DNA from 4 places in the Sphingomonas sp. BL-S-25 genome. Region 1 is predicted to be linked to each of the others. Evidence: predicted binding sites of a transcription regulator. Region 1 holds the regulator's gene; each other region holds the start of a gene.

Region 1 (7,639 bases):
ATGTCGACAGCTGGACGATCCGACCGGAGGAAACCGCGCGGCAGCTCGACGTGAAGCTCAGCAAGGCGGCGCTCGACCGGATCGTCGCGGTCTCGAACAATCCGATCGGCGACCCCGCCGGGCCGGTCAGCAATCCCGTGGCGATCGCGGTGGTGGTCGGCGTGGTCATCATGCTGGTACCGACCGAGGCCGGCCGGTCGCGGCTGAACGTCCGGGACCTGTCCGCCATCCGCAAGTTCTGACCGTGGCAGGTCCGCCGGTGCGTCCGCACGTGATCCTGGCGAGCATGCCATGGACCACGTTGACCGAGCCCAGCCTGGGCCTGGCGATCCTGAAGGCGAAGCTGCGCGACCACGGCGTTTCCGCACGGGTCGCGCACCTCAATCTGGGCTTGCTGCGCTTCCTTCAGGCCAAGACCTATTATGCGCTGGCGAACATGTTCGCGCTGAACGACTTCCTGTTCAGCGGGACGATCGAGCGCGACATCAGCCCGCATCAGCACCGCCTGCTGACCGGCGCGACCGCCAATCTGCTCGATTTCGGCATCATCGATGCGGACGAGTGGGGCGGGCTGGACGGGGTGATCGAACAGCTGATCGCGCTGCGGCAGGCGACGATCCCGGCCTGGCTGGAAGAAGAGGCAGACCGGATCGCAGCGGAGCGACCGTCGCTGCTGGGATTCACCTGCATGTTCGACCAGACGATCGCGTCGGTGGCGCTGGCGCGGCTGGTGCGGTTGCGGTCGCCCGACACGCTGATCGCGCTGGGCGGCTATGCGGTGCGGCAACCGACCGCCCAGACGGTGCTGAGCGCCTTTCCCTGGATCGACGCCATCTGCACCGGCGAAGGCGAGCCGGCGATCCTCGGACTGGCGCAAGCGTCGGTCGGCGAACGACCGCTGGCGTCGGTCGCAAACCTGATGATCCGCGATGCCGGCGGCATGCCGATCGAAACCGATGCCGCGCCGCTGATCGATCTCGATCGCTCACCCGCCCCCGATTATGACGACTTCTTCGCCGACCTTCACGCGCTGGAGGCGGACCACTCCGTCGCGATCGACATCGAGCGGCTGCCGCTGGAGAATTCGCGCGGCTGCTGGTGGGGACAGAAGAGCCACTGCGTCTTCTGCGGCATTGCCGACAGCGACATGGTCTATCGCGCCCGGTCGCCGGACAGCGTGATCGCAGCGCTCGATCGCACCGCGCGGCGCTACGACGTCACTGCGTTTCGCTTCTCCGACTATATCCTGCCCCAGGCCTATTATCGCACGCTGCTGCCCCGGCTGGCCGCCCATTCCGAGCGCTACACGCTGACCGGCGAGATCAAGGCGAATGTAAAGCCCGAATGGATGGCGGCGCTGGCCGCAGCGGGCTTTACCGAGGTCCAGCCGGGGATCGAGTCGCTGTCGGACAAGGTGCTGGCGACGATGCACAAGGGCGTGGCGGCGGTTCAGAATGTCCACACGCTGCTGCTCGGCAAGGGCGCGGGCATCCTGGTCCACCATAACCTCATCTATGGCTTTCCCGATGACGATGCGGCGGATTATCGCCGCATGCTGGCGGCGCTGCCTCGCTTGTTCCACCTTGATCCGCCCTCGACCCGGCTGCCGGTCCAGATCACGCGCTTCGCCCCGCTTCAGGAACAGCCGGGACGCTTCGGGCTGGAAGAAGCGCACCCCGCTGCCGACTATCAGATGATCTTCAGCGCCGCCTTTCTGGCGCGCAGCGGCTTCGACCTGGCCAGCTATTGCTATTATTTCGAGCGCCCGTTCGAGAATGCGCCGGAACTCCAGGCGCTCTATCGCCGGATCGATGCGACGGTCGATCGCTGGAAGGACCTTCAGCGCCAGCGGGAGGTCGTACTGTCCTGGCGCGCCGAGGCGGACGGCTTGTCGATCCTGGACACGCGCGGCGCGGAGCCGCAGCATTACCGGGTGACCGGCATCGCCGCCGCAATGCTGGAGGCGATGCGCGAGCCGATCCCGCGCGACCGGCTGCTGGCGCGCTTCGCCGGCCATGGCGGGGATGGGCGGCAGGCGCTGGAGCGGCTCGACCAGCTGGCACTGCTCTTCGAGGCGGGCGAGCGGCTGGTCGCGCTGCCGCTGCCCGAGGGGACGCGCTGGCAGCATGAGGTCCCGCTTCCCGCCTGGACCGCGCGCAAGGCGGATGCGATCGCGGAAACCGGCTTCGCCTGACCGGCGATCTGTGCCACGGCTGACCGGATGGCAGCCCTTCTTCCCGTGGCGGATGCGCACCAGCGGCTGATCGCCCTCGCCTCCCCGGTCGATGTCGAGACCGTCCCCCTGGCGCAGGCGCATGGCCGCTGGGCAGCGGCCGACATCGTGGCGCTGCGCACCCAGCCGGATGCCGACCTGTCGGCGATGGACGGCTATGCCATCCGGTTCGACGACATGCCGGGGCCGTGGCAGGTGACGGGCGAGAGCGCCGCTGGCCACCGCTTCGACCAGCCGGTCGAACCCGGCCAGGCCGTGCGGATATTTACCGGCGCCGCCTTGCCGCAGGGCACCGACAGCGTGCTGGTCCAGGAAGAAGCGCGGCGCGACGGCGCGGCGCTCCATCTGGACGGGGAAGGCCCGCGACACCGCGGCCGCAATGTGCGCCGGCGCGGGCTGGACTTCACCGACGGCGACCTGCTGATCGGCGCCGGCGAGCGGCTGACGCCGCAGCGGCTGGCACTTGTCGGCGTGGCGGGGCATGCGACGTTGCCGGTGCGGCGCCGGGTGCGCGTCGCCTATGCCGCGACCGGCGACGAGCTGGTCGAACCGGGCACGACGCTGGCACCCGGCCAGCTGCCCGAGACCAACAGGCTGATGCTTGCGGCGCAGCTTGCCGGACTGCCGGTCGAGCTGATCGATCTCGGCATCCTGCCCGACCGCGCCGAAGTGCTGGAAGCCGCGTTCCGGTCGGTCGATGCCCACCTGCTCGTCACCACCGGCGGCGCCTCGGTCGGCGACCACGATCTGGTGCGGCCCGCGCTGGAGGCGGCGGGGGCGACGATCGATTTCTGGCGGATCGCGCTTAGGCCCGGCAAGCCGATGATGGCCGGACGGCTGGGCAATGCGGTGCTGCTCGGCCTGCCGGGCAATCCCGTCTCCGCCTTCGTCACCACCCAGTTGTTCGTGCGCCCGCTGGTCGCGCACCTGTCGGGCGCCGCGCGTCCCTTCCCGGAGCCGCGGATCGTGACCGCGGGCGACGCGCTGCCCGCCAACGACCACCGCACCGATTATCTGCGCGGCGCGCTGGTCGACGGCCGCGCTTTCGCGTCGACGATCCAGGACAGTTCGATGCTGCGCACCCTCGCCCGCGCCGACTGCCTGATCCTCCGCGAGCCCCATGCGCCCGCGATCGAGGCAGGTGCGCCGGTGGCGATCCTCGATATCGCTTGACACGCTTCCGGAACATTGCATAAACGTTCCCAGTCTGTTCCAACGAGAGGACCCGGGGCATGCTCACCCGCAAGCAGCACGAGCTGATCTGCTTCATCAACGACCGTCTCAACGATACCGGCGTCTCGCCGTCGTTCGAGGAAATGAAGGAAGCGCTCGATCTCAAGTCCAAGTCGGGGGTTCATCGCCTGATCTCGGCGCTGGAGGAGCGTGGCTTCATCCGCCGCCTCGCCAATCGTGCCCGCGCGCTGGAAGTCATCAAGATGCCGGAGCGCGGAGAGACCAAGTCGGCGCCCGCTGCCAAGGCTCCGGTCGAGGACAATGTCGTCGCCCTGGCCCCGCGGGTTCGCGAGCCGGCCAATGATGTGCTCGAAATCCCGCTGCACGGCCGGATCGCCGCCGGTACGCCGATCGAAGCGCTGGAGGGATCGTCGATGCTTCCGGTTCCCGCCGCGCTGCTGGGTGCGGGCGAGCATTATGCGCTCGAAGTGGCCGGGGATTCGATGGTCGAGGCCGGCATTCTCGACGGTGACTATGCGCTGATCCGCAAGACGGAGAGCGCGCGGGACGGCGAGATCGTCGTCGCCCTGATCGACGAGGTCGAGGCGACGCTGAAATTCTTCCGCAAGGAAGGGTCGATGGTCCGGCTCGATCCCGCCAATCGCGACTATTCGCCGCAGCGCTACGCGCCCGGCCAGGTGCGTATCCAGGGCAAGCTTGCCGGATTGCTGCGCCGCTACTGATCCTGTTCGCCGCCGGCCCCGATCGGGTCGGCGGCGGCAGCACCTGGTGCCGTCGCCGGATCGCGATAATGGCGCTGCGCCCAGAAATTGATCCCGAAGCGTGAGTCCTCGAAGCGCCCGGACGGTACGCTGACCGGCAGTACCTCGTGGATCGCCAGGCTGGGAAAGGCGATCAGCCCGTTCTGCCGCGGCTCCAGATCGACATGGGCGCGCCTGCCGTCGGCGCCCGGCATCTTGGCCAACAGCCGCAACGTGCCGCCCGAATAGCCCTGCGGCTCCCGGTGGAAATGATAGACGATCGTCACCACCCGGTCATGCGGATGGCGGCTGAGGCCGGTGGCGGTGTCGTGATGCGGGCGGATATGGCCCCCATCGCCATAGACGACCATCTCGATCTCGAACCCGTCGCGACGGAAATGCGCCATGCCCAGATCGGCAAGAATGCCAGGCAGCAGCGCATCGATATGAGCGACGCTGGTCCGTTTCCACTCCGCACTGCCATAGAAGCTGCGCGCGCGCCGACTCTCGCCGCTGACCTGGCCCTTGCCGACGCGGGATTCCGACAGCGTCGCCTCGTTGGCGAGCGCCCAGTCGAGCAATGCGGCATGCTCGTCCTGGGGCAGGACATCATCGCGGCGGGTATGGATCGGCGGCCGCTGAAGCAGGTTCATGCCGCTGTCCCGGCCGCTGCCCGGCGCACCCAGCAATTGATCGCGAAGCGCGAGTCGGCGAAGTCGCGCGACGGACAGGCGACCGGCATGACCTCGTGCCGCGCCCAGGCCGGGAAGATCGCCAGGCTGTTCTGCGTCGGGGGCACGTCACCATAGGAAATGTCGTGCGCCAGCGAATGGAGGCGCAGCGCCCCGCCCTGGAACCGCTTCGGCTCGCGGTGAAAATAATAGACCGCGGTGATCATGCGGAAGGCGGCGGATCCAGGCTGCGGCGTTCGCCCGCCGCCCACGCCGGTGTCGACATGGCGGCGATAGAAGGCGCCGTCATTATAGGCGACCATGTCGAACTCGATCTGGTCGATCGTGAAGGGCGCGATGCCAAGCGCCGCGCACCAGTGCGGTACCAGCGGCCTTATCCTCTCCGTCAGCGGCGCCATCCACGGCCGGGGCCCTTCGCCTCTCAGGCTCAACGAGTTGCGGAAGCCGGTATCGAGCGCACGCTCACGCCCCAGCCCCGACGGCTCGAACCGCGCCTGGTTCGCCAGCGTCCAGTCGATCAGCGCGGCATGGTCCTCGGCCGGCAAGAAGTCGGCGACAACGAGGTGCGGCGGCACGCGGTCGAGCGGATTGGTCACCGCCCCGCCCCCGCCGGAACCGCGACGGCCGATCGCATCGACGGTTCAAAAGCAAGCGCTCGCATCAATCGCCTCTCCGACGGGGTGTCCGCTGTCGTGGCGGCATCACCCGGGGCGGGTCAAGCCATGGATGCTGCGTTCCGCGACTGACCGTGGCGACATGGCCGTCGGAAAAGCGGATCGCCACCCCGCCGGTCCGCGCCAGCATCGCGCGGTCGAGCTTCAGCCAGCGCGGCGTGCAGCCCCGCGGCAGTCGCCGGTCGCTGATCACGATGTCGCTTCGCGCGCACAGTGCCGACATCTCCGTCCAAGGCAGATGATAGGCGCTGCGCGTTGCCGCCACCCGCCAGCGGCGTGCGCCTGCCGCGACATCGATCGCACAGACATCGGGACTGCAGCGCGCCGCCGGCTCCTCGCCGAGCAGCGCCAGCGCTTGCTCGCCGCCATTCTCGGCCAGGATGTCGCGCATATAATCGCCTGCCCGGTCGCGCAGCAGCGCCATCCCGCCATTGGCGGTGCGGACCGCAAGGTGCCGCCCGTCGCTGGTCACCAGCAGGTCGGGCGGCGGCGTCATCAGCGCCCAGACCATGCCGATCGCCAGCGGCACCGCACCGATTAGCCGCACGCGCGTCCGCCACAAGGCGAGCCAGAGCCCGCCGGCGACGCAGAGCGCGAAGGCAGCCATCGGCATTGCCGGCAGCGCGGCCACCGCGCCCGGCGCCAAGGATACGGTGCGGGCGATCCACAGCAACAGGTTCAGCGCCTGCGCGGTCAGCCACCAGACCGGCGCGCCGAGGCCGACCAGATCGAGCAGCAAGGCCAGCGCCTCGAGCGGCATGATGACGAAGGTGGTCAGCGGGATCGCGACGATATTGGCCAGCGCGCCGTACAGTCCGGCCTTGTGAAAGTGGAACAAAGCCAGCGGCATCAGCGCCAGTTCGACCGCGATGCCGGTCAGCAGCAGCGAGGCGAGGCCGCGCGCCAGCCGCCGCGCCCGCCCCTCGCCCTCACGCCGCTCGAACCATCGGCGCACGACACGATTTTCGTGCAGCGCGACGATCGCGGTGACCGCGGCGAAGCTGAGCTGGAAGCTCGGCCCGGCCAGCGCCTCGGGCCAGAGCAGCAGGACGAAACAGGCGCCCGTGGCGACGAGCCTGAGCGTGATCGCCTCCCGCCCGAGGCTGAGCGCGAGCAGGACGAGCAGCGCCGCCGCGCAGGAGCGGATCGTCGGAACCTCGGCGCCGGTCAGCAAGGTGTAGCCGATCGCAGCGGCCGCGCCCGCACCCGCGGCGACCAGCGGCAGGCGCAACCGCAGTGCCAGCCAGGGACTGAGCGCCAGCAGGCGCAGCACCACGAGCATCGTGCCTGCCGTGACGGCGGTGACGTGAAGGCCGCTGACCGACAGGAGGTGTGCGAGGCCCGAGCGCTGCATCGCCTCCGAATCCTCGTCGGATATCGCGCCGCGATCGCCGGTCGCGAGCGCACTGGCGATGCCGCCGGCGCTCCCCTCGATCCGCGACTGGATATGTGCCGACAGGCGGGTGCGGAGATCATGGCCGCCCTCACCGCCGCCCGAGACGATCGTCACGGGTGCAAAGCCGCGACCGGTCGCGCCGATGCCGTCGAACCAGGCGACACGGGCAAAGTCATAGGCGCCGGGTACGGCGGGCGGGGGCGGCGGCATCAGCCGGGCGCGAAGCCGGACGACGCTGCCCCGCGTCAGCCCCGCGGGCACCTCGGTCTCCGCCAGATTGACGCGGACGAGCGGCGGCAGGTCGGCGCGATCGACCGGCGCCAGGCGCAGTCGGACGAGATCGCGCGCCGGCAATTGCTCGAGCCGCTCGACCCGCGCGTCGAAGGCCACCACCGCCGGTCGCGCCAGCACGGGTGCTGCGACGCGATCGGCACGCCACCAGACCCAGCTGCAACCGAGCGCGAGGCCCAGCGCGAGGACGATCACCGCCCTGCCCAGCCGACCACCTGCCGGGAGCGCGACCCCGACCAGCGCCAGCGCCGCCGCCGCACCGACAAAGGCAAGCCATTGCTCCGGCCCCGGCAGCAGGAACCAGGCGGTGATTCCGGCGCCTAGTGCGACGGGTATCCACAGCACCAGTTGCTCGCGCTCAGCCTCCAGCCAGCGTTCGATTATCGAAAAGCCGGTGAAACCCCAGTGCCGCACTGTCG
Region 2 (7,639 bases), 2.0 Mb from region 1:
CGGCGACGAGCGACAGGAACAAGGTTCCGAAGATCAACCCGGACAGGGAGGCGACGTCCCGCCCGGTGACCAGCGTCGCTACCGGGACAGCAATCAGACCAATCAGGAAAAAGCCAAGGCCGCGCCGGGCGTCGAATCGACGGTCGCGCGCCTGCTCGATCGGGTCGGGTTCGGCCGTGTCGCGCCGGGAGACGATCAGGCAGAGGACGAGCAGGGCCAGCAGGGTAAGCTGGATCGGCATCGGCACGGGCGCGAAACCGAGTTTGGGTGCCCAGAGGATCAGCAGCATAGAGGGGACGAGTGAGAAGGTCGTCCACGTCGCGAGTTTGGCCATCAGGGCCTCGGGGGCGCCGGTGCGCGGCTCCCCCGGCCGCGCCGCCGCGAGGGCCGCGCGGCGGCCGGTGCGCCTGCCGCGATGCCGCTTCATGCTGATTGGCGCGGGACGATCATCGGGCCAATGTGACGGAGCGGCACGGAAGGGGCAAGGCGCCTGGGCAAATGGGTCGATTTGCATTCGCCTTCATCGGCCCGGTGTGGTCTGGTGGGGCGGGGAGACGATATGGACGGGCTGATCTATGCGGTGCCGGCACTGCTATGGGGCGTGGTCGCCTGGGCGGTGATGTGGTGGCTCGGGCGGGTGCGATGGTGGGTGTCGATCCTGATCGTCGGCCTGGCGCCGGCCATCACCTGCTACCCGGCGATGATCTATGGCGAGCGGGTGGCGACGTGCACCGGCGATGATTGCGGGTCGCTGATCTTCGTCGCGATGCTGATCTTTGCCGGGGCGATGTCGGCTGCGGCACTGGTGGGCGCGGCGGCCGGAGCGGCGCTGGGGCTGTGGCGGCCGCGCGCTTAGGGCTGGACAGCGTGGCTCATCCGCGGCCAGATGGGATCACAGGTTTGTGAGGGGGTACAGGATGCGTTTCGGAATGATGGCTGCGATTGCCGCGGCGATGCTGGTGGCCGGTCAGGCCGGGGCGCAGACGGCGCAGGAGGCGAGTTTCGCGATCGGGGGCGTCGCGATGGAAGTCACGCCGCCCGCCGGCTTCTGCGTGCCCACGGGGATGGCACAGGCCGCGGCGAAATTGGCAGAGGCGGCGGATCCGAATAACGTGACGCTCGCCTCCTTCTATCCGTGCGACAAGATGAGCCAGACGCGGAACACCGACTATTTCCTGCTCAAGACCATCAAGACGATGACCGACGTGACGTTCGAGCGCGAGGAACTGCTCGCGGCGCTGACCGCTGAATTGACCAACCCGAACTTCTCGGCGGACAATCTGTCGAAGAAGGCGGGTGAGGACAGCAGCAAGTCGGTCAGCGACGCCGTCGGCACCGACGTCAAGGTGACGACCAAGATCCTTCCGCTGGGGCGTGATGCCGACTGCGCCTATATGGGCGGCGTGGTCGCCGCGGCGTTCGGCGCGGACACCGTGACCCTGAGTGTCGGTGCCTGCCTGACGGTGGTCGGGGGGCGGATGGTGATGGTCTATCGCTATGCCCCCGGAACGACGATGGAAGCGGCCAAGCCGCTGTTGCCGCAGGTGCGCAACCTGGCAATGGCGATCCGGGTGAAGAAGTAGGGGCAGGGGCCGCGCTTCTGAGGGCGGGAAGCTTGGGCCGGATCGGAACGCCGGGGTAATCGGAGGAAGATGATGCGTGTCGGAATGACGGCCGTTGCTGCGGCGGGGTTGCTGGTTGCCGGACAGGCCAGCGGCCAGACGGGGCAGAAGGTGAGCTTCTCGGTCGGCGGCGTCGCGTTAGAAGTCGCCCCACCCGCGGGCTTCTGCGCGCCCACGGGGATGGCGCAGGCCGCCGTCAGCAAGGCCCTGCCGGTGACGGAAAAGGACAATGCGACGCTCGCGACCTTCTTCCCGTGCGACAGGATGAGCGAGGCGGGCAATTCGGACTATTTCGTGATCAAGAGCATCAGGGCGCTGGCCGACGTGTCGATCGAGCGCGAGGAACTGCTCAAGGCGCTGACCGCGAAGATGAACGATCCGAATATCTCGGTCGAGAATCTGTCGTCGAAGGCCGGTAAGGACACGGGCAAGGCGCTGAGCGATCTGAGCGGGACCGAAGTGAAGGTGACCACCGACATGCGCATGCTGGGGCGCGATACCGACTGCGCCTATATGGGCGGCGTAGTCGTCGCAAGGGCGGAAGCCACAATGTCGCTGAACGTCGGCGGATGCGCGACCGCGGTCGGCGGGCGGGCGGTGATGGTTTATCGCTATACTGAGGGAACGACGATGGCGGGTGCCCAGCCGCTGCTGCCGCAGGTGCGAGAGCTGGCCATGGCGATCCGGGTGAAGCAGTAGGGCTCTGTCCGCTCCCCTCCCGCTTGCTGGCGGGTCGGGGCAGGGGCTGTTCTGGATGGTGGGAGTTGCTTGGACAGGCCCTCCCAGTTGGCGGTGGACAGCCCCCCGGGCTGTCCAGGTCAAGCCGGGGGCTTGACCGATCCGCAACTCCCCCCCGCAGACGGGAGGGGGACGGCGCGCGCGGGACCGCACGGGGAGTTTGCATGTCGAAGGGGACGCGGGCGATATTGGCGTTGAAGGCGGCGGGGGTCGCGTTCGAGGCGGTTGCCTATGATTATGACCCGAACGCGGCGCAGATCGGGATGCAGGCGGCGCAGGCGCTGGGCGAGGAACCCGGGCGGGTGCTCAAGACGCTGATGACCTTGGTCGATGGCAAGCCGGTCTGTGCGATCGTGCCGTCGGACCGCGAGATCGCGATGAAGAAGCTGGCCGCGGCAGTGAAGGGCAAGGCGGCGGCGATGATGCCGCCGGCCGATGCCGAGCGGATGACCGGTTATGTCGTCGGCGGGATCAGCCCGTTCGGGCAGAAACGCCGGGTGCCGGTGGTGATCGAGGAAAGCGCGCTGGTGCATCCGCTGGTCTATCTGAATGGCGGGCAGCGCGGGTTGCAGCTGCGCATGGCGCCGGGCGATGCGGTCCGAGTGCTGGGGGCGATCGTGGCGCCGCTGGTCGCCTGACGACCGACCCGTTCCACGCCGGAAGCGGTTTCGCCTGCGTCACGTTCAGCCTGTCGAAAGCAGGGCTGGCGCAGAGTCTCGACCATCGGGCTGACCCGTTGAGTCGGGGTGGCGGCGCCCTCGAAAGCGGGAGGCCGAGCGCCTATATTCGGGAAAAGGCGGCGCGGGCCGCCGCATGTGGAGTGGAAACCATGTCGAGCATGAAGAAGGCGATGACGCTGGGCGCGGCGCTGGCCGCGACATTGTGCATGGCGCCGGGCGCGTTCGCCCAGTCGCGCAGTGCAGAGGCGGGCGAGGCCAAGCTGGCGAAGATGCTGGAAGGCCGCGAGGCGGGCAAGCCGGTGAGCTGCATCAATTTGCGCAGCGCCGGCGACAGCACGGTGATCGATCGGACCGCGATCGTGTATCGGTCGGGATCGACGCTGTACGTCAACCGGCCGCGATCGGGTGCGGAGTCGCTGGACGACGACGATATCCTGGTCAGCCGGACGATCTCGAGCCAGTTGTGCAATCTGGACGTGATCACGCTGCGCGAGCGTAGCGCGGGCTTCCAGACCGGCTTCGTCAGCCTGGGCGATTTCGTGCCCTATACGAAGCCCAAGACCGTCGCGACGCGATAAGATGCAGGGCGGGCCGGGCGCCGATGGCACGCCGGCCCGTTGCTTGTGTGATCAGCGGCTGCGGCTCTCGGCGAGCTTGTTCGCCTTCTTGCGATCCGAGCCGGCGGCCTTGATGATGTCGCGCGCCTCGTCCGCGCTCAGGCCGTGCTTGCGGGCGAAATACTTCACCTCATAGGGCTCGGTCGCCGATACCTTGGCGCTGTCGCGGCCGTCGCGCTTGGTCTTGTCGTCGCCCGACTTGCGCTTTGCGGCCGGCTTGGTCGCGGTGGTTGCAGGCGCGGCGCTGGCGGCTGCGGCCTTTTTCGAGCCATTGGCCTTTTTTGCAGGCGACTTGGCCGTTGCCGACGTGGAGGTCCTCGCCTTGCGCGGCCTGGCGGCGGGGGCGTCGGCCTTCGGTGCCGCCTTGGCGCCGCGGCGGCGCGAATAGAGCAGGCCGCCGACCGCAGCCGCCGCGGTAACGCCGATCGCGGCGCCGACGGTCAGCACGGTGTTCGAGAGGCCGGTCTTGCCTTCGGTCGTCTCGGCCGAGGCGTCCGCCTCGTCGGCCTTTGCCTTTGCGCGGGCCTGTTTCTGCTTCACGGTATCGGCCGGGGCGTCCGCCGTGATCGGCTCGGGCTGGAGCGGATAGGGGGAAGTCTGATCCTGGGGGATGGGGCGCTGATGCGTCATGCGAAATCCTTTCGTTTCGCGTCCAACGCTTTTCACACGCGCGGGTTTCCTTCGGCCCGCGCAGCGCCGCTCAGGGCAGGAAGACGATGAGCACGATGAAGAGGGCGATGGTGACGAATACCGCGACCGTCTGCCACGGCCAGCGATCGAACAGGATCGCGAAGAGCACCTCGACCACCCCTCCGATCAACTCGCCCATCGTCGCCTGCCTCCGTTCGCCGCGAGGGTGGAACGGGGGTGGCGGTACCGTCAAGCGCGCAGTCAGAGCCCTAGGATGAACTGATCGCGATGGTCGTCATCGCGCCCGCCCGTCAGCGATGTGGCGATGGCGCGCGCGAGTTCGTCCGCACCGCGTTCGCGCATGCGCGGGTCGGGCATGGTGATAGCGACGCGCGCCCAGCCGGGTGCGGACAGGATTGCGGCGGAGATCTCGGCGGCTTCGGGTGCGACTCGGTTCATTGTCCTAGTATAGAACATATGGTGAACATTGGGAGGGGTTTCAGGAAAAAAGTCGGACTCATACGAAGACACGAAGGCACGAAAGGGGTCGGTCTCGAGGCTTGTGACATACTTTGTGCCTTTGTGCCTTTGTGCGAGCATCTTCCTCGGTGCGTGTGGGCCGGAGCGGTGCTGATTTGGCGCACAAAGACACAAAGGCACAAAGGAAGGTAGTGCTATGATCTGTCGACCTGCAGCGGATCAGACGGACCTTCTTTTCGTGGCTTTGTGTCTTCGTATGAGATTTTGTCGCCGCGACTCCGAAGGCAAGATGAGTTGATTGGCGCGCAGAGGCGCGGAGGCGCAGAGGGGGGCGAACCTCACTGCAGCTTTGGTCGAGAAGCTACTTTGCATGTGGGGCGCTGCTGGGCTGCTGTGCGTTAAATCATCCCCAAAATGAGTTGCGGCGCGATTGCGTCACAATTGTCTTTACCATTAAGCCATCGGCGTTTTCCGCGGCTGGGGGGCTCGGAAACGGGACGGTGCGCGAGTGGGGGGAACTCTTGCTGCGCTGAACGCCGGGTGGAGGGGCTGCCCTCTCCGCCCGGCGGTGCCTGGCTCAGCGGGTTCGGTAGCCGCCGCCCGGGGCGTCGCGGCCATAGACGTCGTCGCGGAACACCAGCTTCTTCCCTTCCGCCGATGCGGTCAGATAGGTCAGATAGACCGGGACCGCGCCGGGCAGGTCGACGCGCTGTTCGGGCCTGGCGCCGGTCAGCGGGATCGGGCGGCCGAACAGCCAGCGCGCCAGGCGCGGCGCATCCTCGACCCGGACGCAGCCGGCGCTGAACAGCCGCTCGCCGCCACGCAGCAGGCCCTTTTCGTTGGTGTCGTGCAGGTACACGCCCTGTTCGTTGGGGAACATGAACTTGATCCGCCCCATCGGATTGCCGGGGCCGGGGCGCTGGCGCACGCGAAGCTCGGTGCGGCCGTCGGCGACCGCGCGCCAGTCGACCGCGGAGGCGGGCAGGATGCGCGCGTCGTCCGACCAGTCTGACAGGATCTCGTAATTGCGCGCCTTCAGATGCGCCGCGCCGCGCGCGAGCACGCCCTGGGCCACGCGGCTGGGCACGAGATCGGGCGGCAGGTTCCAATAGGGATTGACCGCGGCATAGCGGATCATCGCCGCCATCAACGGGGTGGGGTCGGTCGGCTTGCCGACCACGACGCGCATCGTGTCGACCACGCGGCCCTTGTCGTACATCCACAGCCGGGCGGCGGCGGCGTCGACCAGCACGAAACGCCCGCCATGCCCCTCCGGCAGGGCGCGGGCGCGGTCGAGATTTATGCGGATCAGCCGCACCTTGTCGGGATCGCGGTCGCGCACATCGTCCTCGCCGACCCAGGCGATCGCGGCCATGCGCAGATCGGCATAGGCCGGATTCATCCAGCCGACGCGTTCCAGCCAGGCGTTCAGCGAAGGCGCGCCGCCGGCGCGGCGCAGCAGCTCGGCGATATCAGGCGCCTCGGGGCGAAGCTCGGCATCGGCATAGATCACGCCGACGTCGCGGGGGCGGGCCATGTCGCGCGCGAGTGCGATGTAGCCGCGCGTCAGCAGCATCTCCGCCCGGGCAAGCGCGCGCGGCGAGCCGTCGGCGCTGCGATCGATCGCGTCGAGGATCGGGCGCAGCCGGTAGCTTTCGGGATCGAGCCCGTCGAGCCGCGCGGTGCGGATCAGGTCGATCAGCGTATCGGCGGCGCGGCCGACCCGGCCGTTCGCGACCCATAAAGGCGCCCAGTCGCGCGCGGCGTAGAAGCGCTCGACCTCTCGCGGGATACCGCCCGAGCGGCGCAGCGCATCGGCCAGCTCGGGATCGGGCAAGGCGGGCTGGGCGCGAACCGGCGCAGGCGAGGGCGCGGTCGCTCGGCGCGATGCCGATTGCGCCGCGGCCGGGGCGGACAGTGCGGGCATCGCCACCGCCAGCGCGAGGCCGGCGGTGACGGCAAGGCGCACCCGGCGGTGAAACCGGGTGCGCAGCTGGGTGTCATGCATCATCGGCGCGTACGGATGCCGGTCACCCCCGCTCGCCCGCGCGCGGCGGTGCCGGCGCCCATTCGGGCAGCCCCTCGGCCTCGCGCAGGTGACGCTCGACGATCGGCCAGGTGGCCCCGGCGCAGCGCCGCAGGTCCGAATTGTCGCCGCGATCGGCATAGTTGCGGTGCAGTGCCAGCGCCTCGCGGTGTCCGGTGATCTGCTCGCGCTTGTAGCCGGCGTCGAACTCGCCCGGAGGCGCCATGCGCAGCCGCTCGAGCGCATCGCGGTGATGCGGCATCAGGCCCGGCGGGGGCGGCGGCAGCCCGGCATCGGCGCCGCAACGCATCAGGTCCTGCGTCGTGCGGGTGTGATGATCGATCATCATCTGCGCGAACGAGCGGACCGCCGGATTCTGCGACCGCTGCAGCGCCAGGCGGCTGGATTCGATCTCGAACATGTCGCTGCTGGCGGCCATGCGCATATAGCCGGGGGCGGCGAGCGGCGAGTTGGGATCGACCGCGATCTCGGGCGGTTCGTCACGGGTGGTGGCGCAACCGGCCAAGGTCATCGCGGCCGCGCCGGCGGCGATCATCAGTGCTTTCATGGTCTTCTCTCCCTGGGTGGGACCCTGGGAGGGCGTACGCACTGGAGGGTGGCGGGTTCCGCGTGAGATCGGCGTCCCGACTCAAAGAAGATCGCGAGCAAGTGAGCCGGCGGAGAAACCGAAACGCTGCTCCCCGCCGAGTGGGCCTCAGCGCTTCAACCGGACCGACATTGCCAGCTTGCGTGCCAAGGGCAGGAGCGGGCGAGCCTCCCTCATCTGACTCCCGGAGATGAACCGGTACGCCGCGAACATGCGATTACCGATCGCAGAAATGCATA
Region 3 (7,639 bases), 290 kb from region 1:
ATAGGGCGAGTCCGCCAGCATCACGCCGGCGATGAACGCGCCGAGCGCCGCGGACAGGCCCAGCAGCTCCATGATCGCGGCGGCGGCGATGACGGTGAACAGCCCGGCGAACACGAACATCTCGCGCTCGCCGAGATTGCCGATCAGGCGGAACAGCGGTCGCAGGATGTAGCGGCCGGCGAGGATGAGGCCGAGGATCGCGCCGAGCGTGTAGAGGCCGAGCAGCCAGCCGGGCGGGCCGGCCATGTCGGCGGGGTTGCGGCTCATCGCCGCGACGATCGTGATCAGCGGGACGATCGAGAGGTCCTGGAACAGCAGGATCGCAAAGGCCCGCTCGCCGAAGGGGGTGCGCAGGCGGCCGGCGGACTGGAGCAGCGGCAGGACCTGCGCGGTCGAGGAGAGCGCCAGCGGCAGGCCGAGCGCGAGCGCCGCTTCCCAGGAAAAGGGCGTGAAGACGAGGATGACGCCGGTGATGGCGAGCCCGCACAGGGCAACCTGCGCCAGGCCGAGGCCGAAAATGTCGCGGCGCATCCGCCACAGGCGCCCGGGGCTCAGTTCGAGCCCGACGAGGAACAGGAGGAGCGCGATCCCGAGCTCGGCAATGCCCATCTTGCTCTCGGCACCGGCGACCAGTCCCAGAACCTGCGGTCCCACGATCGCCCCGGCAACCAGGAAGCCCAGCGTGGCGCCCAGGCCCAGGCGCCGGAACAGCAAGACGAAGACCAGCGCGAAACCGAGCAGCGGCACCCCGTCGTGCAGCAGCGACATCCCCCCATGGTCCTCCATCAATCGGCCCTTTCGCGCGCCGCCTGGTCCGCCGCCTCGGCGATCGCCTCGAACGCCAGCCGGATCGAGGGATGGCGCGCCCGGTGCGGCAACGCGGGCTCGAACAGGTGCAGCCCGGGCCAGTCGGGCGGCGTGTCGCGCTCGCCCGCAAGCCACGCGGTCAGTTCATCGCGGACCTCGGCCAGTTCCGCCACCGACTTGCCGCTGGCCTCGGCCGACATCAGCGCCGCCGATGCCTGGCCGAGTGCACAGGCGCGCACCAGCAGGCCGATCGCAGCCACCCTGCCCGCCTCGTCCAGGTCGAGATCGACCGTCACCCGGCTGCCGCAGACCGGCGAGCGTTTCTCGACGCTCGCCATCGGCGCCTCGATCCGCGACTGATAGGGGATCGACGCGGCAAGGCGCAGGATTTCGGCATTGTAGAGCGGCGCGGTCATGTCCCGCCCGATGTAGGCGATGGCGCGTGCGAGGGGGAGATGGGGTGGCAAACTAAATTGGGTTTGCGAAGGCTGCCGCCTTGATTGACGGACGCAAGGCGACCGACAGTGCCGCTCATCCGCGGTCGCACGGCCCAAAGTGCCTACCCGCCTTTCATCGACCAATCGACGCCAATCACCTCCGCAGAAGAGTGATTGTTCCGGGCCAGAATTAGCAATCGCCCCGACGATCCGTGCAGGTCCGGAAAAAAGGCAACGGACTTGAGGTCGGCGGAGGTCACGATGAGGGGAATGACGTCCTGCGCGGGTCCGCCATCAATGACCCTGAACGTGCCGACGATCGATTTCCCCTGTCGCTTCCACAGCGCGACGTAGCGGATCGCGCTATGCCCATCGAGCACACGCCGTTGCGCTTCATCGGCCATGATGAGCCGCGCACCGCTCAGTTCGCGCGGCGACGCCACGACAGGGCCCGAATATGAGTTCAGTGCAGCGCCGCGCACCCGTTTCAAGGCGCCGTCACTCCCGTCCAGTTTGAAGCCGATGTCGTACGGGAAGTGTAGGACTCCTTTTGAATAGGCAACGGCCCCGCCGGCGCAGGGCCCAGTGATCGACGTGACGCTCCACAGTTTGAGCATGTCCGCCTGGGGACCTATGAACTTCAGTGATCGCGCAGCGCCTTGGGTCGATGCGTTCGCAGCGCTGATTTCAGCGAGCGCAATGCTATGTCGATCGCATCGCGGTGCCTCGGCTTCGAGCGCGTTCGTAGCTTGGGGCTCGCCCAGCAATAGGGAACCAAAGAGCGGGCCAACTACCCATAGCCTCATGATGGGCATGATTTCCCATCGGGCGCGCAGACGTCAATGTCGAAAATGGTCGATCGGCGGGTCACCATCAGTTGCGCCGGATCCCGGCACTGTTGCCGGGTGAAGGGTAAATTGGGTGCGATTACGTACTCCCTCGCCGCACAGGCTATTTATTGGACTCTGTCACCCACACGGTCGCGTTGCCCTTGTCGTCGCGGGCGATCACCAGGGCGGAGGTGCGCGCGGCGTCGCGTTCGACTTCGTCGCCTTCGAAACCTTCGGGGAAGCTGGTCGGCCACCAGGTGAAGCCGGGGCCTTCGTTGCCGCCGCCGGATTCGGGCATCGGGTCATAGCCCTTGCGCGGCTGGGCGTGGAACCGGGCGGCGAAGCTGCGGGCGTCGGCGTCAGGGACGGTGAAGCGCAGCCAATAGGTGCAGTCGACCGAGCATTCCTCGTGATAATAGACGTCGCGCGCGCTGTCGGGCAGGCGCTCGCCGTCGAACAGGCGGATCTTCTCGACCTCGGCCGCGGCAACCGGGTTGCGCGGCGACGAGGCCAGGCAGGTCCGGCAGGCTTCGCCGCATCCGCTCAGGCCCAGGAGCGCGGCTATCAACAAGATTCGCAAACGTCAGTCCTCGCGGCTGCTGTTGGTGGGCGTTCGGCGTCATCCTCGCCGAACACCGGTTCGCCCTTGCGGCGGCGATCGACGAAATCCGCGACGAACGCACTGGTTGCATCGAGCATCGGATAGGATTTGGACTCGCGGATCCATTCGGGCCGGCGCGACGGACCGCCGCTGACGGTGTCGACCACCAGCACGATCAGCAGGAAGGCGATGCTGACCAGCACCAGACCTTTCAGGCCGCCGAAGCCGAAGCCCAGTGCCCGGTCGATGGGTCCGAGGAAACTCTGGCGCGTGCGCGACCCGACCATATTGGCGACGATCCGCCCGCCGAAATAGGTGACGCCGGCGATGATCGCGAAGGACAGCACCGCCGCGCCCTGCGCGGTGCCGACGACGCCCGCCAGGATCGCGGCCAGCGGCGTGTGCAGCAGCTTGATCGCCAGCACGAGCACCAGCCACACGGCAAGCGCCAGAATCTCGGTCGTGAAGCCCCGGATGAAGCCGAGCACGGCCGCGCCGCCGATCACGATCAGCACGATGATGTCGAGTCCGGTCAGCGCCATGTCGAGAAGATCCTCCGGTCCGCCCCTAGCCGGGTGCGGATGTACCCCGGGTGACTCGCTATCCGCGACCGAGCAGATGGTCAACGAAGGCGCCGAGACTCTTGAAGCCGGACAGGCGCAATCCGGCATGATCCTTCATCGCCGCGGGGGCGAGTGCCTTTTCGAACCCCAGCTTCGCCGCCTCGCGGCAGCGCAGATTGCCGTGCGCGACCGGCCGGATCTCGCCCGACAGCGCGATCTCGCCGAACGCGACGCAGTCGCTGGCGATCGGCCGCTCGGTCAGCGCCGAGATCAGCGCGGCCGCGACCGCCAGATCGGCGGCAGGATCCTGGACTCGGTAACCGCCGGCGATGTTGAGATAGACTTCGCAGGCCGAGAAGCTGAGCCCGCAGCGCGCCTCGAGCACCGCCAGGATCATCGACAGGCGCGACGAGTCCCAGCCGACGACCGCACGCCGCGGCGTGGCGCCGCTGGCCAGCCGGACGGTCAACGCCTGGACCTCGACGAGGACAGGCCGTGTCCCCTCCAGCGCGGGGAAGACCACCGTGCCGGTCACGCTCTCGTCGCGCGAGGTCAGGAACAGCGACGAAGGGTTGGCAACCTCGTTCAGCCCCTCGGCCTCCATCGAGAACACGCCGATCTCGTCGGTGCCGCCGAAGCGGTTCTTGACCGCGCGCAGGATGCGGTACTGGTGGCTGCGCTCGCCCTCGAACGCCAGCACGGTGTCGACCATATGTTCGAGCACGCGCGGACCGGCGAGGCTGCCGTCCTTGGTGACATGGCCGACCAGCACCACGGCGGTGCCGCGTTCCTTGGCGAAGCGGATCAGTTCGCCCGACGAGGCGCGGACCTGGCTGACGGTGCCGGGCGCGCCCTCGATCAGGTCGGAATGCATCGTCTGGATCGAATCGATGATCAGCAGCGCGGGCGCCGGCCCCTCCCCCAAAGTCGTCAATATGTCGCGCACCGAGGTGGCCGAGGCGAGCAGCACCGGCGCCGAGCCGAGGCCCAGCCGCCGCGCGCGCAGCCGGACCTGGTCCGCCGCTTCCTCACCCGAGACATAGGCGACCTTGAGCCCGCGCATCGCGATCCGCGCCGCGGCCTGGAGCAACAGCGTCGACTTGCCGATGCCGGGATCGCCGCCGATCAGCGTCGCCGACGCCTCGACAAAGCCGCCGCCCAGCGCGCGATCGAGCTCGGCAATGCCCGACTGCATCCGCTCCGGCAGCGCGACGTCACTGTCGAGCCCGGACATCAGGATCGTGCGGCCGCCGCCCTGGAGGTTGTGCTTGGCCTGGAACGGAGTGGACGCGGCGACGGCGCCGGCATCCTCGACCAAGGTGTTCCACTCCGCACAATCGCCGCACTGCCCCGCCCATTGCGAGGTAACCGACCCGCAGGCCTGACAGACATATCGTTTGCGCAGCTTCGCCATGGCCGGGAGGTAGCGCAGGTAGAACAGGAAGGGAACATGAAAAGCTGTCGTTCGGTGCTGTGGTTGACGCCTCGTTAGCGGAGGGCGGGGTGACGGGTCTTGTCGGGCGCAGCCTCCCCGTTGCGTCATGCCTGCCGAAGTGCCGGCAGCCACCCGGCGGCATATCCGGATCGGCGTTCTGGTGAGGCAGTTGAATGCGGCGGCATGGATCACGTGAACCTCCGCAATCCGGATGGAAGGTGACATCTTTTGGCTTGTGCGGATTTGCAGCTGGGTCAGCACGGGCGCGCCGAAGAATATGCTCGCACAAAGACGCAAAGGCACAAAGCGGGTGCGTCGCCTGAACTTCGGCGCCTCCCTCGGCCCTCTTCGTGGCTTCGTGTCTTCGTGTGATACTCTGGAGTGCACCCCTTGGGTGAGACAAAGAGCTTAGACACAGATTGTTGTGCCTTGTGCTATCGGCTCCGCCGCATGCGGCGGAGCCGATAGCAATCGATCGTCGTCTTCGAATGCCGCCGGTGGCCGATAGGCCAAAGCGGAATGCAGTCTCTGGCGATTATAAACCTTCTCGAGGAAGATGGCGATCCGCGCCTCGACATCGGCTTGGTCGCGATATCGGCGGCCGTCGACCTCCTCGCGCTTGAGCGTGCGCATAAAGCTTTCGGCCATTGCATTGTCCCATGGGCAACCGGCGCGGCTCATGCTCGGCTGGATCCCCGCGGCGGTGAGGCGCTTCACATAGGCGGTGCAGGCATATTGGATGCCGCGGTCCGAATGGTGCACCAGCTCGCCAGGCGCGACTGTGCGGGCAGCGAGCGCCATGTCGAGCGCCGTGAGAGCGAGTTCAGCTCTGAGATGGTCCGCCAGCGCCCAGCCAACCACGCGGCGGCTCCAGGCGTCGAGGATCACCGCGAGGTAGACGAAACCCTCCGCCAGCCGCACATAGGTGATGTCGGCCACCCAAAGCTGGTTCGCGCTTGTGGGCATCATCTTGCGCGCCAGATTGGGGCAGACGCTGAAGCGATGGCGGCTGTCGGTCGTCGGCGGACGGAACGTGCGCCCGGTGATGCAGAGCAGATTGTCGGTCTGTCGCAGGCGCTGCACGCGCTTGTGATTCACCGCCCAGCCCGACTGGCGCAGCAGCGCCGTGATCCGGCGATAGCCGTAAAAGCGGTGCTCGAGCGACAGGCGCTGCACCTCGTCGCGCACCGCCGTCTCCTCCCGCGCCGGCTGTGACGCCTGCCAGTGTCGATAATAGCCCGCACGGCTGACACCGGCCAAACGGCACATCCGATCGATCCCAAGCGCGCCTTGCCGCTCGGCCTGCGTCCGGATCACGACGTAGACCCCGTCCCGCCAGACCCGTCGCTCATGCGGCGATGTCCCGCGAAATGCTGCAAGGCTGCTCGAAAAAAATCCAGATCCAGCGCCTGCTGCGCGACCTTGCGCTCCAGCTCGGCAGTGCCCGCCGGAACCGCCGAAACATCCCCAACTCCGGTGCCGATCGCGTCCGAGACCTGCGCCGGCAATCCCTTGCGAACCCGCTCACCGGGAAACAGCAACGCCTCCGCACCGCCGCTCCGAAACGCGCGATCCCACTTGTAGAGCAGCCCGCGATCGATCCCGAGCTCTGTCGCCAGCCCTGCCACATCGGACGCATCGCGCATTCGCGCCACCGCCGCCAGCTTGAACGCCTGCGTATGCCGTCGTCGCCTCGCCACACCAGCCTCCTTGCTCAGTGTGTCTTAGCTCCGTGTCTCACTTTTGGGGGTCATTCCACAGGTGCTGCGCGCAGCCCGGCGGAAGAATGCTCACACAAAGCCACGAAGGCACGAAGCAAGCGGGCAGAAATTGAAGACGGGTTCGTAGCCCAGCCAAGGAGGACGTCGTGGCTGGCGCTCGTCCGGGATGGGAGGGGTAGACCCCGGCAGTCCGGCCGGGGTGACGGAGTTTGTAGGCTTACCCTGCCCTTTCCGTCAGGCCGGCCGCAGCGGTCGTGATCGCGAGCGACCCTTCGTCCCTTCGTCCCTTCGTCCCTTCGTGCGCGCATTCTTCCGCCGGATCGAAATGCGAACTGCGCCTTGCATGAATTCGGGAACCCAAGTTGTTTCAGTGGCATGCCCCTGCCCGAGCCAGCCGGTCGGACGATTTGCCCACCCCCGGCAAACTCGACACCCTGCCCGCCGGGCGCTATGCGCGCGGGCCAGATGAAGAACGAAGAACTCCGGGTCGCGCTGTTCAGCGGGAACTATAATTATGTCCGTGACGGCGCCAATCAGGCGCTCAACCTGCTGGTCGGCTATCTGCTGTCGCAGGGGGTGAAGGTTCGCGTCTATTCGCCCACCATCGCCAATCCGCCGTTCGAGCCGACCGGGGATCTGGTCAGCGTCCCTTCGCTGCCCATGCCGGGCGGGCGCAGCGAATATCATTTCGCGACGGGCATCAAGAAGGTGCTGCCCGACCTCGAGGCGTTCGCCCCCAATCTGGTCCATGTATCGGCACCCGATATCCTGGGCCACCGGGCGATCACCTGGGCGCGCAAGCGGAACCTGCCCTCGGTCGCGTCGCTGCACACGCGGTTCGAGACCTATCCGCAATATTATGGCATCGGCTTTCTGACGCCGCTGATGATCCGGGCGCTGACGCGCTTCTACAACCGGCCCGACACGGTGCTGACCACCGGGCCGATGATGACCGAGCTGCTGCGCAGCTGGGGCGTGACCACGCCGGTCAGCATCTGGTCGCGCGGGATCAACCATGAGCGGTTCAACCCCGGCATGCGCAGCCTGGAGTGGCGCCGGTCGCTGGGCATTGCCGATGACGAGGTGGCGATCGGCTTCCTTGGCCGGCTGGTGCTGGAAAAGGGCCTGGGCGTGTTCGCCGACGTCATCATGCGGCTGGAGGCGCGCGGGGTGAAGCACCGCGTGCTCGTGGTCGGCGAAGGCCCGGCGCGCGACTGGTTCGCCGAGCGCGTGCCCGATGCGGTG
Region 4 (7,639 bases), 1.1 Mb from region 1:
GTGGCGTAGACGACCCCGCGCCCGTTCTCGGTGAAGCGGAAATCCTCGATGTCGTCCAGGCTCGACGTGATTGCTGCGCTCCCGCCGCCGTCCACTCGAGCTTGCCACAGCTGCACAGCGCCCTGATCGCGTCGGCGATACACGATCCACTTCCCGTCGGGTGACCAGCGGGGCGTGATCGGGTCCGTGAAACCGGTCTTGAACCCGGCCTTGCCCCGAAAGTCGTAGCGAACGCGCATGAACGCCCCGCCCCGGTCGACCACTCGAGGCACGGCGCCTGAGCGGAGGTCGACGACCAGCATCGCGAGGCAGAAGCCGTTGGTCGAGGGATCGCCGCGCCTGAGCTGAAAGGCGGCCTGGCTACCATCGGGCGACACCGAGAACAGACCCTCGTCCTGCTGGTTGGGATCGACCGGCCCGATGTCGCGTAGGCGCACTAAGTCCTCGGGTACCAGATTGCGAAGCGGCAGACTCGTTCCCGACGGCAGCAGGTCGGCGCAATCTGGCGCGGCGGACGCCGCTGCCGGCGCCAGGAGCGATGCGGCAACGAGTGCGATGCGCAGGCTTACCACTGCTTCGTTACCGAGACGCTGACGAACCGCCCCACTGGGGACTGGTTGGTCGAATCGAAGGGGATTGCGGAGGCCGCCGAATTCCTGATCGGGTCGGGTTCCTCGTCCAGCAGATTCTGAAGGTTGAGTCGCAACTCGAGATTCGCGAGCGGTCCCCGGTCAATGGCGGGGCGAAATGCTCCGCTCAGGTCGAGCGTGGTGAAGGCGCCGATCGTCTCCGTATCGGGGAACCGGTTGTCGAGCGTGCTGCCGACATAGTTGATCGTCGCCGAGAGCTGGAGGCTGCCGCGCTGCCAGTTTGCCGAGCCATGTGCCCGGAAGTGTGGCGGTGTAAAGATCAGTCCCGCCCGCCCTTCATAGGGCTGGTTGGCGACGGGCTGACGCTTCCCCTCAAGATAGCTCGCCGAGGCGGCCAGCTGCAATTGGCCGCCCCCCGGTAGTCCTGAGCTGTAATCGACTGCGAGGTCGACGCCGCGCGCCTGCTCGCGCGCTGTGTTGCGCAGGCTTGAGTCGACGATGGCGAACACCTGAGCCGCGTCATAGGCTTGCCCGCTCTGGTTTTGCAGCCCGAGTGGCGCGTCTGCGATGAGCGCCTGCTGCAGGCTGGCACTCGGACCATAGAGGACGAAGTCCGCAGCGACGGGATTGGTCAACGCCGTGCTGAAATCGCTGACCCCGCTTGCGATGCGGCCGCGATAGTCGATGTCGAAATAGCTCAGCTCGACCCGGAGCCCGGCGAGGAAGCGCGGCTCGAACTGGATCGAAAGGGTCGAACTCGTCGCCCGTTCTGCGCGCAGGTCGGGGTTGCCGCCTCCGAGGAGCAGGACGGTCGAGCCGGCGGGAAGCGGCGGAGCCGGCTGCGGCGAGAACTGGTCCTGGCTCAGCAAGATGGCTTCGCGCGGCTGATTGACCTGATTAAGCGTCGGGATCTTGAACGACCGGCCCCAGCTATATTTGAGGACGAGGTCGGGATGAGGCGCGTAAATCAGCCCGAGCTTCGGGGTGGCGACCTCGTCAATGCCCGAATATCGCTCGTAGCGGACCGCAGCGCTGAGGCGCAGGGCATCGATCAGGGGGACGGCATTGGCAGCTCCCACCAACGGCACCGACAATTCGCCATAGCCGAAAGCGCTTTCCCGACGCTCGCTGGCGTCGCGGGTTACGCGGGTGACGCCACCACTGGTCGAGCGAATATTGAAGTCGAGCCTGAACCGACGATAGCCGCCGCCGAGCGCGAGGCGGACATCGCCTCCGGGCAGGCGGACGAGCGGACCTTCGGCGCTCGCCTCGAAGTTGGTGAGGCGATTGTCATAGGCCGAGCGCCCGACCTGCACGACGCCACCGACGTAGCGTCGCGCTGTGCTGACGGTATTGCTCTCCCCGCTCGTCATCTCGAACGTTGCTTCCCAGCCGCCACCGGGCCGCAGATGCAGCGACGGGGTAACCGCATAGGAGCGCACAACCGGCAGACTGAGCTGCCCGAAAGTCGTGACGGGCGCCGTCGCCGAGAACGCGTTGCCCTTGCGCGATCGCCGGTCTGCGAACTGGGCGTCCACCTCGAACGACGCCCAGCTTGCCAGATCCTGGTGGCCGGTGAGCACGCCGCTCACCTGCCGACTTCCGGTCGCGATCATTTGTGTGGGGTGAAGCCTGCGCGAATAGGATCTGTCATCGGCATAGATCGGCGTGGCCCTGTTATAGTCGATCGCCACCATGAAGCCGCCGTCAGCCCAGCGCTGGCCACCGACGCCCCAATATTGCTGCTGTTCGTTGCCGCCTTGGGTGGAGGTGCCAACACGGGCACTGGTGGACAGCCCATCGAAGTCGCGCCGGAGGATGATGTTGGCGACCCCGCCGACGGCGTCAGAGCCGTAGAGTGCTGATGCCCCATCCGCGATCACCTCAATGCGGTCGAGTGCGGCGAGGGGAATGGTCGAGATGTCGACGCCCTGGTTGACTGCGTCGTAAGGAAGGCGGTGACCATTGATGAGCGTCAACGTCGCGTCCGAGCCCAGCCCGCGAAGGTTGAGCGTCGTGGAGTTGTTGAGATTATTATATCCGCCCTGGTCACCGCCCCCCGCGACTCCGGGGTTCTGCCCTCCGGTAAAATTCTGCGGAATGATCCGCGCAACGCTTGCCATATCCGGGAGCCCCTGCTCCTCGATGCCCCGCCTTGTCATCGCGATCAGGGGCGAGGGGCTGCCCGCACCACGGATGCGCGTGCCGGTCACGGTTATGGTGGTGGCGTCGTCCGCGGTCGCGGCGGGCCGGGCCCGTACGACCAGCGCTCCAGCTTCCAACTCGACGACCAGTCCGCTGCCGGCGATCGCCAGCCGCACTGCCTGTTCCACCGTGAAGTTGCCCCGCACCGCAGGCGAGCGCATGCCGTGCACGTCATCATCTGCGAAAAGGATTTCGCGGCCGCCCTGGCGGGCCAAGACACGAAGTGTGGTAGCCAAGTCCTGCGCGGGCACCGCGAACGCCATCGGCGCTTCCTGTGCCTGGGCCGGCAGGGTGACCATGCCGGCTGGGAAAGTGCTGGCGGCTAGCAGTGCGGCGCACAGCGCTTTTTTCGAGATCGTCATCCTACCCTCCCATCGCCGGTTGCTCCGGCCTCGAGAGGGTTGACGCGGCACATCGCGAACTACGGGGCGTCGTGCGAAAATAATTTTCACGCAAGCGGTGTGGCCCGACATCCGCGGATTTCCGGCCTCGCACTGGGATTGCTGCTCGACCCGAAGGCGCCACCCCGCTCGCGGCAGGCAGCGGCTGTCTTGACGACGGGATGCGTTACGGAACAAAAAAGGAACGAATCTTAGCGCTTCCGAGTATTCGATCCCATGAGGCCGCCCAGTGCCATTGCTGACCTGCGTTCCCGCGTTGCCGCCATCGAGGGGGGCGGACGAGCGCGTGAGGCTGTGCCATTCGGTGTTTCGGCGATCGACCGGTGGCTGCCGGGCGGCGGCTTGGTGGCGGGCGCGCTGCATGAGGTTATGGGCAGCTCCGAGCTTTGCGATGACGCGGCGGCAACGGTTTTCCTCGCCGGTATCCTCGCGCGGATCGACGGGCCGGTATTCTGGTGCCTCAGGTGGCGCGACCTGTTCGCGCCGGCACTGGACCTGGCGGGGCTGCACCCCGATCGGGTGATTCATGTCGAGGCAGGCAGCGACACCAATGTCCTGCTCGCAATGGAGGAATGCCTGCGCCACCCCGGCCTGGCCGGGGTCGTCGGCGAAGTCGCCAAGCTGTCGACCACCGCCTCGAAGCGGCTCCAGCTCGCGGCCGAGGCCTCGGGCAGCACCGCTTTCGTGTTTCGTCGTGCGGCGCGCATCGGTGATCAGACGGTAGGGACTGCTGCTGCCACCCGCTGGCGTGTGCTGGCCGCCCCCAGCAAGCCACTCGGCATCCCAAGCCTGGGCCGTCCGCGCTGGGAGGTGCAGCTCGAGCGTATTCGTGGCGGCGTCCCAAAATCCTGGATCGTGGAGGCCTGTGATGCGCAGGGTCGTCTCGCTCTTCCTGCCCAGCTGGTCGACCGACCGGCTGCGACGGAGGGGCGGCGCTTCGCGAGCTGAGGATGTCCCGGCTCCCGACCAGCCGCTCGTTACCGCTCGTCCGGATCATGGCCGCAAGATCCTGGCTGCGGTGAATGGACCGGCGCGCGCACTCGGACTTGTCCCCGGCATGACCCTCACCAAGGCGCGCAGCCTCGCGCCGAGGCTGACCGCGGTCGACGCCGATCCCGAGGCTGATCTCGCCGCGCTCAGGCGTCTCGCTCTTTGGTGTGGTCGCTATTCGCCGTTCGTCGCACCTGATCCGCCGAGCGGCGTCTGGATCGACGTGACCGGCTGTGCGCAGCTGTTCGGCAGCGAGCCGGCGCTGCTCAAGGACCTGCATCGTCGCATTGCCCGCGCGGGCTATGCCCTCCAGATCGCGGCTGCCGACGCGCCGGGCTGTGCGCATGCGGTCGCGCGGCACGTCCCCGCAGGCCGGCCGGTCACGATCCAATCCGGCGATCAGCGCAAGGCGATGGCGTTGCTGCCCATCGCAGCGCTCCGGCTCGAACCCGAGACCGTCGAAGGGCTGAGGAAACTGGGCTTCGAGCGGATCGAGCAGCTGATCGAGGCGCCGCGCGGGCCGCTTGCGCGCCGCTTCGGGCGCCTCCTCCACCAGCGTCTCGACCAGGCACTGGGCTATGCGCCCGAGGTGATCGAGCCGCTGCTACCGCCTCGTGCTCCGCATTGCCGGCGCGACCTGATCGAACCGATCGCGACACCAGAGGCTTTCGCCATGGTTATACGCGACTTGGTTGCCGACCTTGGTGCGCAGCTGGTGCAACTGGGTCATGGTGCACGCCGGCTGGATTGCTATTTCCACCGCGTCGACGGCCAGGCGCAAGCGATCCGCATCGGCACGGCGACGCCCAGCCGCGACACCGCGCACCTTGCCAAGCTTCTGATCGCCCGGATCGAGCAGGTCGAGCCGGGTCTTGGCGTGGAGGGGATGGCCCTCACCGCGCCGCTCACCGAACCTCTCGCCTCCAGCCAGAATGACCTAGCCCGGGCCGGCGAACGCAAACCAGATCTGGGCGGATTGATCGACGCGCTCGCCAACCGGTTCGGGCAGGCAAGCCTGCACCGCGCCGCACCGCGACCCGGTATGCCGGAGCGTTCAGTGGCAATGGTGCCGGCACTGACTCAGGCCACCCGCCGCCGCTGGGCCGACGATCTCCCGCGCCCTGGTCGCCTCCTTGACCCGCCACAGGAAATCCAGGTGACCGCGATGCTCCCCGATCATCCACCGGCGATGTTCGTGTGGCGCCGCAAACGCTTTCGCGTGATCCAGGCGGATGGACCCGAGCGCCTGCACGGCGAGTGGTGGCGGGAGGCCGGACACGAGGCGCGCATGCCCTATGCGGTACGCGACTATTTCCAGGTCGAGGTGGAGGGCGGGGGGCGATACTGGCTGTTTCGCCTGGGTGACGGCGAGCGCAGCGCGACCGGGCCGATGCGATGGTTCATCCACGGTGCTTTCGCCTAGGCCGGAAGCTCGCACTGGAGTCTCCACCTCGTTCCTGTTATGTTCCAATGCTCGCGATTCGGAGAACCGACAGTGACCATCATCCTTACCTCGTTGGCGGACGCGGCAACCCTGCGCGTTACCGGAGACATCGAATCGAGGCTGACGATACCTGCCGACCCTTCGTTCGAATTCGGCGGCGAGAGCTATCTGCACGCCTATTATATCGCGCTCTCGGACGGGTCGCTGATCAAGGCGGTGCGCGACCACGACCCGGACTGGGAGGTGATCATCGAGGGGGCCGCAACGATCGAACCCGGTCCCGACGGCAAGACGCTCATCGTCCATTGGGCGATTGAGTGGATTACGCTCGCAACCAACTGCAACGCCAGCGCGGTTGCGCAGAAGTCGACTCGCAACCTGCCATTGTTTCATCCCGAGCTAGGGAACTTCAACGCGATCGGCTGAAGTTGATTGCTTTCGCACCGGCAAACGCGAACCTCTGACCCCAACCGGCCAGGACCGATGGCTGAGCATTCTCCAACCTATGCCGAGCTGCAGGTCACCACGCATTTCAGCTTCCTGCGAGGCGCCTCGTCGCCCGAGGAACTGCTTGCAGCCGCCGCGGTGCTCGGATTGCCTGCGCTTGGAATTGTCGACCGCAACTCGGTGGCGGGCATCGTCCGGGCCTGGGACGCGCAAAAGGCAACGGGTGTCCGCGCGATCGTCGGCTGCCGACTCGATCTTTCCGACGGTACCGCGTTGCTCGTCTATCCCACCGACCGCGCTGCCTATGGCCGGCTCTGCCGGCTCCTTTCCGCCGGCAAGGCGCGCGCGGGCAAGGGCGCGTGCCATATCGACTGGAGCGACGTCGAGGAATGGAATGACGGGCTGATCGGCGTGCTGGTGCCGGACCGGGCCGATGCTGTTGCTGAAGCCGCGCTTGCCCGAACCGGGCGAATATTCGCCGACCGCTCCTATCTCGCTTTGTCGCTGCGCCGGCGCCCGCGCGACGCCGTCCGCTTGCGCGACCTGGCGGAGATGGCGGCCAAAGCGCGGGTCGCGACCGTCGCGACCGGAGACGTGCTCTACCATTCCCCCAATCGCAGGCTGTTGCAGGACGTCGTCACCTGCATCCGTGAGAAATGCACGATCGACGAACTCGGGGAGCGCCGCGAGTGCGTTGCCGATCGCCACCTGAAGCCGGCAGCCGAGATGGAACGATTGTTCCGGCGCAATCTCGCGGACACCCGCCCGGTCGGGCGTAGCCTCGAGATCGCAGAGCGCTGCAACTTCGATCTTGAGCAGCTCCGTTACCAATATCCCGACGAGATCGGCATGGCCGGCCGCACGCCGCAGCAGGAGCTCGAGCGGCTGACCTGGGAGAAGGCGCCGCAGCGCTACCCCGACGGAGTGACGTCGAAGGTTCGCGGCCAGCTCGAGCACGAACTCCGCCTCATCTCAAAGCTGGATTATGCGCCCTATTTCCTGACCGTTCATTCCATCGTGAATTTCGCCCGCTCAAGGGACATTCTCTGCCAGGGCCGCGGCTCGGCGGCCAACTCAGCCGTATGTTATGTCCTCGGCGTCACCTCGATCGACCCGGTTCGCTCCGAACTGCTGTTCGAACGCTTCGTCTCGGCGGAGCGCCGCGAGCCGCCCGATATCGATGTCGATTTCGAGCACGAGCGCCGCGAGGAAGTGATCCAGTGGATCTACGAGACCTATGGTCGCACGCGAAGCGCGCTCACCGCCGTGGTCACCCGTTACCGGGCGCGCGGCGCGGTGCGCGAGGTCGGCAAGGCGCTGGGCTTGAGCGAAGACCTGACGGCGGGCCTGTCCAGCCAGGTCTGGGGCTGGAGCCGCGACGGTGTGGAGGAGAAGCACGCCGAGGAACTGAACCTGGATATGGCCGACCGCCGGCTCGCGCTGACCCTCGACCTTGCCCGCCAGCTGATCAACACGCCTCGCCATTTGTCGCAGCATCCCGGTGGTTTCGTGCTGACCCGCGATCGGCTTGACGAGCTGGTCCCGATCGAGCCGGCCGCGAT

The links. Region 1 encodes LexA, which represses DNA repair genes until DNA is damaged. Its sites were predicted from a motif close to GTTCCNCNCTTGTTCT; they were not measured.
Region 2: the regulator LexA is predicted to act here: its motif matches at 4,758-4,773, upstream of ACZ1H8_RS14805 (DUF6771 family protein).
Region 3: the regulator LexA is predicted to act here: its motif matches at 4,673-4,688, upstream of radA (DNA repair protein RadA).
Region 4: the regulator LexA is predicted to act here: its motif matches at 3,367-3,382, upstream of ACZ1H8_RS07825 (ImuA family protein).

What each region holds. Positions count from the first base shown of each region.
Region 1 is NZ_CM145486.1:526,444-534,082, forward strand. Features, by position in the region: gene ACZ1H8_RS02560 (hypothetical protein) at 1-242, shown strand, start outside; gene ACZ1H8_RS02565 (RiPP maturation radical SAM C-methyltransferase) at 302-2,194, shown strand; gene ACZ1H8_RS02570 (molybdopterin molybdotransferase MoeA) at 2,222-3,406, shown strand; gene lexA (transcriptional repressor LexA) at 3,466-4,149, shown strand; gene ACZ1H8_RS02580 (2OG-Fe(II) oxygenase) at 4,143-4,820, opposite strand; gene ACZ1H8_RS02585 (2OG-Fe(II) oxygenase) at 4,817-5,455, opposite strand; gene ACZ1H8_RS02590 (ComEC/Rec2 family competence protein) at 5,520-7,639, opposite strand, start outside.
Region 2 is NZ_CM145486.1:3,048,143-3,055,781, forward strand. Features, by position in the region: gene ACZ1H8_RS14765 (hypothetical protein) at 1-427, opposite strand, end outside; gene ACZ1H8_RS14770 (hypothetical protein) at 560-856, shown strand; gene ACZ1H8_RS14775 (hypothetical protein) at 918-1,583, shown strand; gene ACZ1H8_RS14780 (hypothetical protein) at 1,668-2,321, shown strand; gene ybaK (Cys-tRNA(Pro) deacylase) at 2,525-2,998, shown strand; gene ACZ1H8_RS14790 (hypothetical protein) at 3,199-3,618, shown strand; gene ACZ1H8_RS14795 (DUF3606 domain-containing protein) at 3,670-4,287, opposite strand; gene ACZ1H8_RS14800 (hypothetical protein) at 4,358-4,486, opposite strand; gene ACZ1H8_RS14805 (DUF6771 family protein) at 4,549-4,746, opposite strand; gene ACZ1H8_RS14810 (L,D-transpeptidase scaffold domain-containing protein) at 5,345-6,778, opposite strand; gene ACZ1H8_RS14815 (DUF4142 domain-containing protein) at 6,798-7,361, opposite strand; gene ACZ1H8_RS14820 (hypothetical protein) at 7,509-7,639, opposite strand, start outside.
Region 3 is NZ_CM145486.1:239,155-246,793, forward strand. Features, by position in the region: gene ACZ1H8_RS01170 (cation:proton antiporter domain-containing protein) at 1-786, opposite strand, end outside; gene ACZ1H8_RS01175 (iron-sulfur cluster assembly scaffold protein) at 786-1,223, opposite strand; gene ACZ1H8_RS01180 (hypothetical protein) at 1,367-2,050, opposite strand; gene ACZ1H8_RS01185 (hypothetical protein) at 2,196-2,642, opposite strand; gene ACZ1H8_RS01190 (CvpA family protein) at 2,639-3,217, opposite strand; gene radA (DNA repair protein RadA) at 3,276-4,652, opposite strand; gene ACZ1H8_RS01200 (IS3 family transposase) at 5,082-5,990, opposite strand; gene ACZ1H8_RS01205 (transposase) at 5,987-6,319, opposite strand; gene ACZ1H8_RS01210 (glycosyltransferase family 4 protein) at 6,860-7,639, shown strand, end outside.
Region 4 is NZ_CM145486.1:1,620,846-1,628,484, reverse strand. Features, by position in the region: gene ACZ1H8_RS07835 (Atxe2 family lasso peptide isopeptidase) at 1-572, opposite strand, end outside; gene ACZ1H8_RS07830 (TonB-dependent receptor domain-containing protein) at 566-3,157, opposite strand; gene ACZ1H8_RS07825 (ImuA family protein) at 3,413-4,144, shown strand; gene ACZ1H8_RS07820 (Y-family DNA polymerase) at 4,065-5,609, shown strand; gene ACZ1H8_RS07815 (hypothetical protein) at 5,682-6,056, shown strand; gene ACZ1H8_RS07810 (error-prone DNA polymerase) at 6,114-7,639, shown strand, end outside.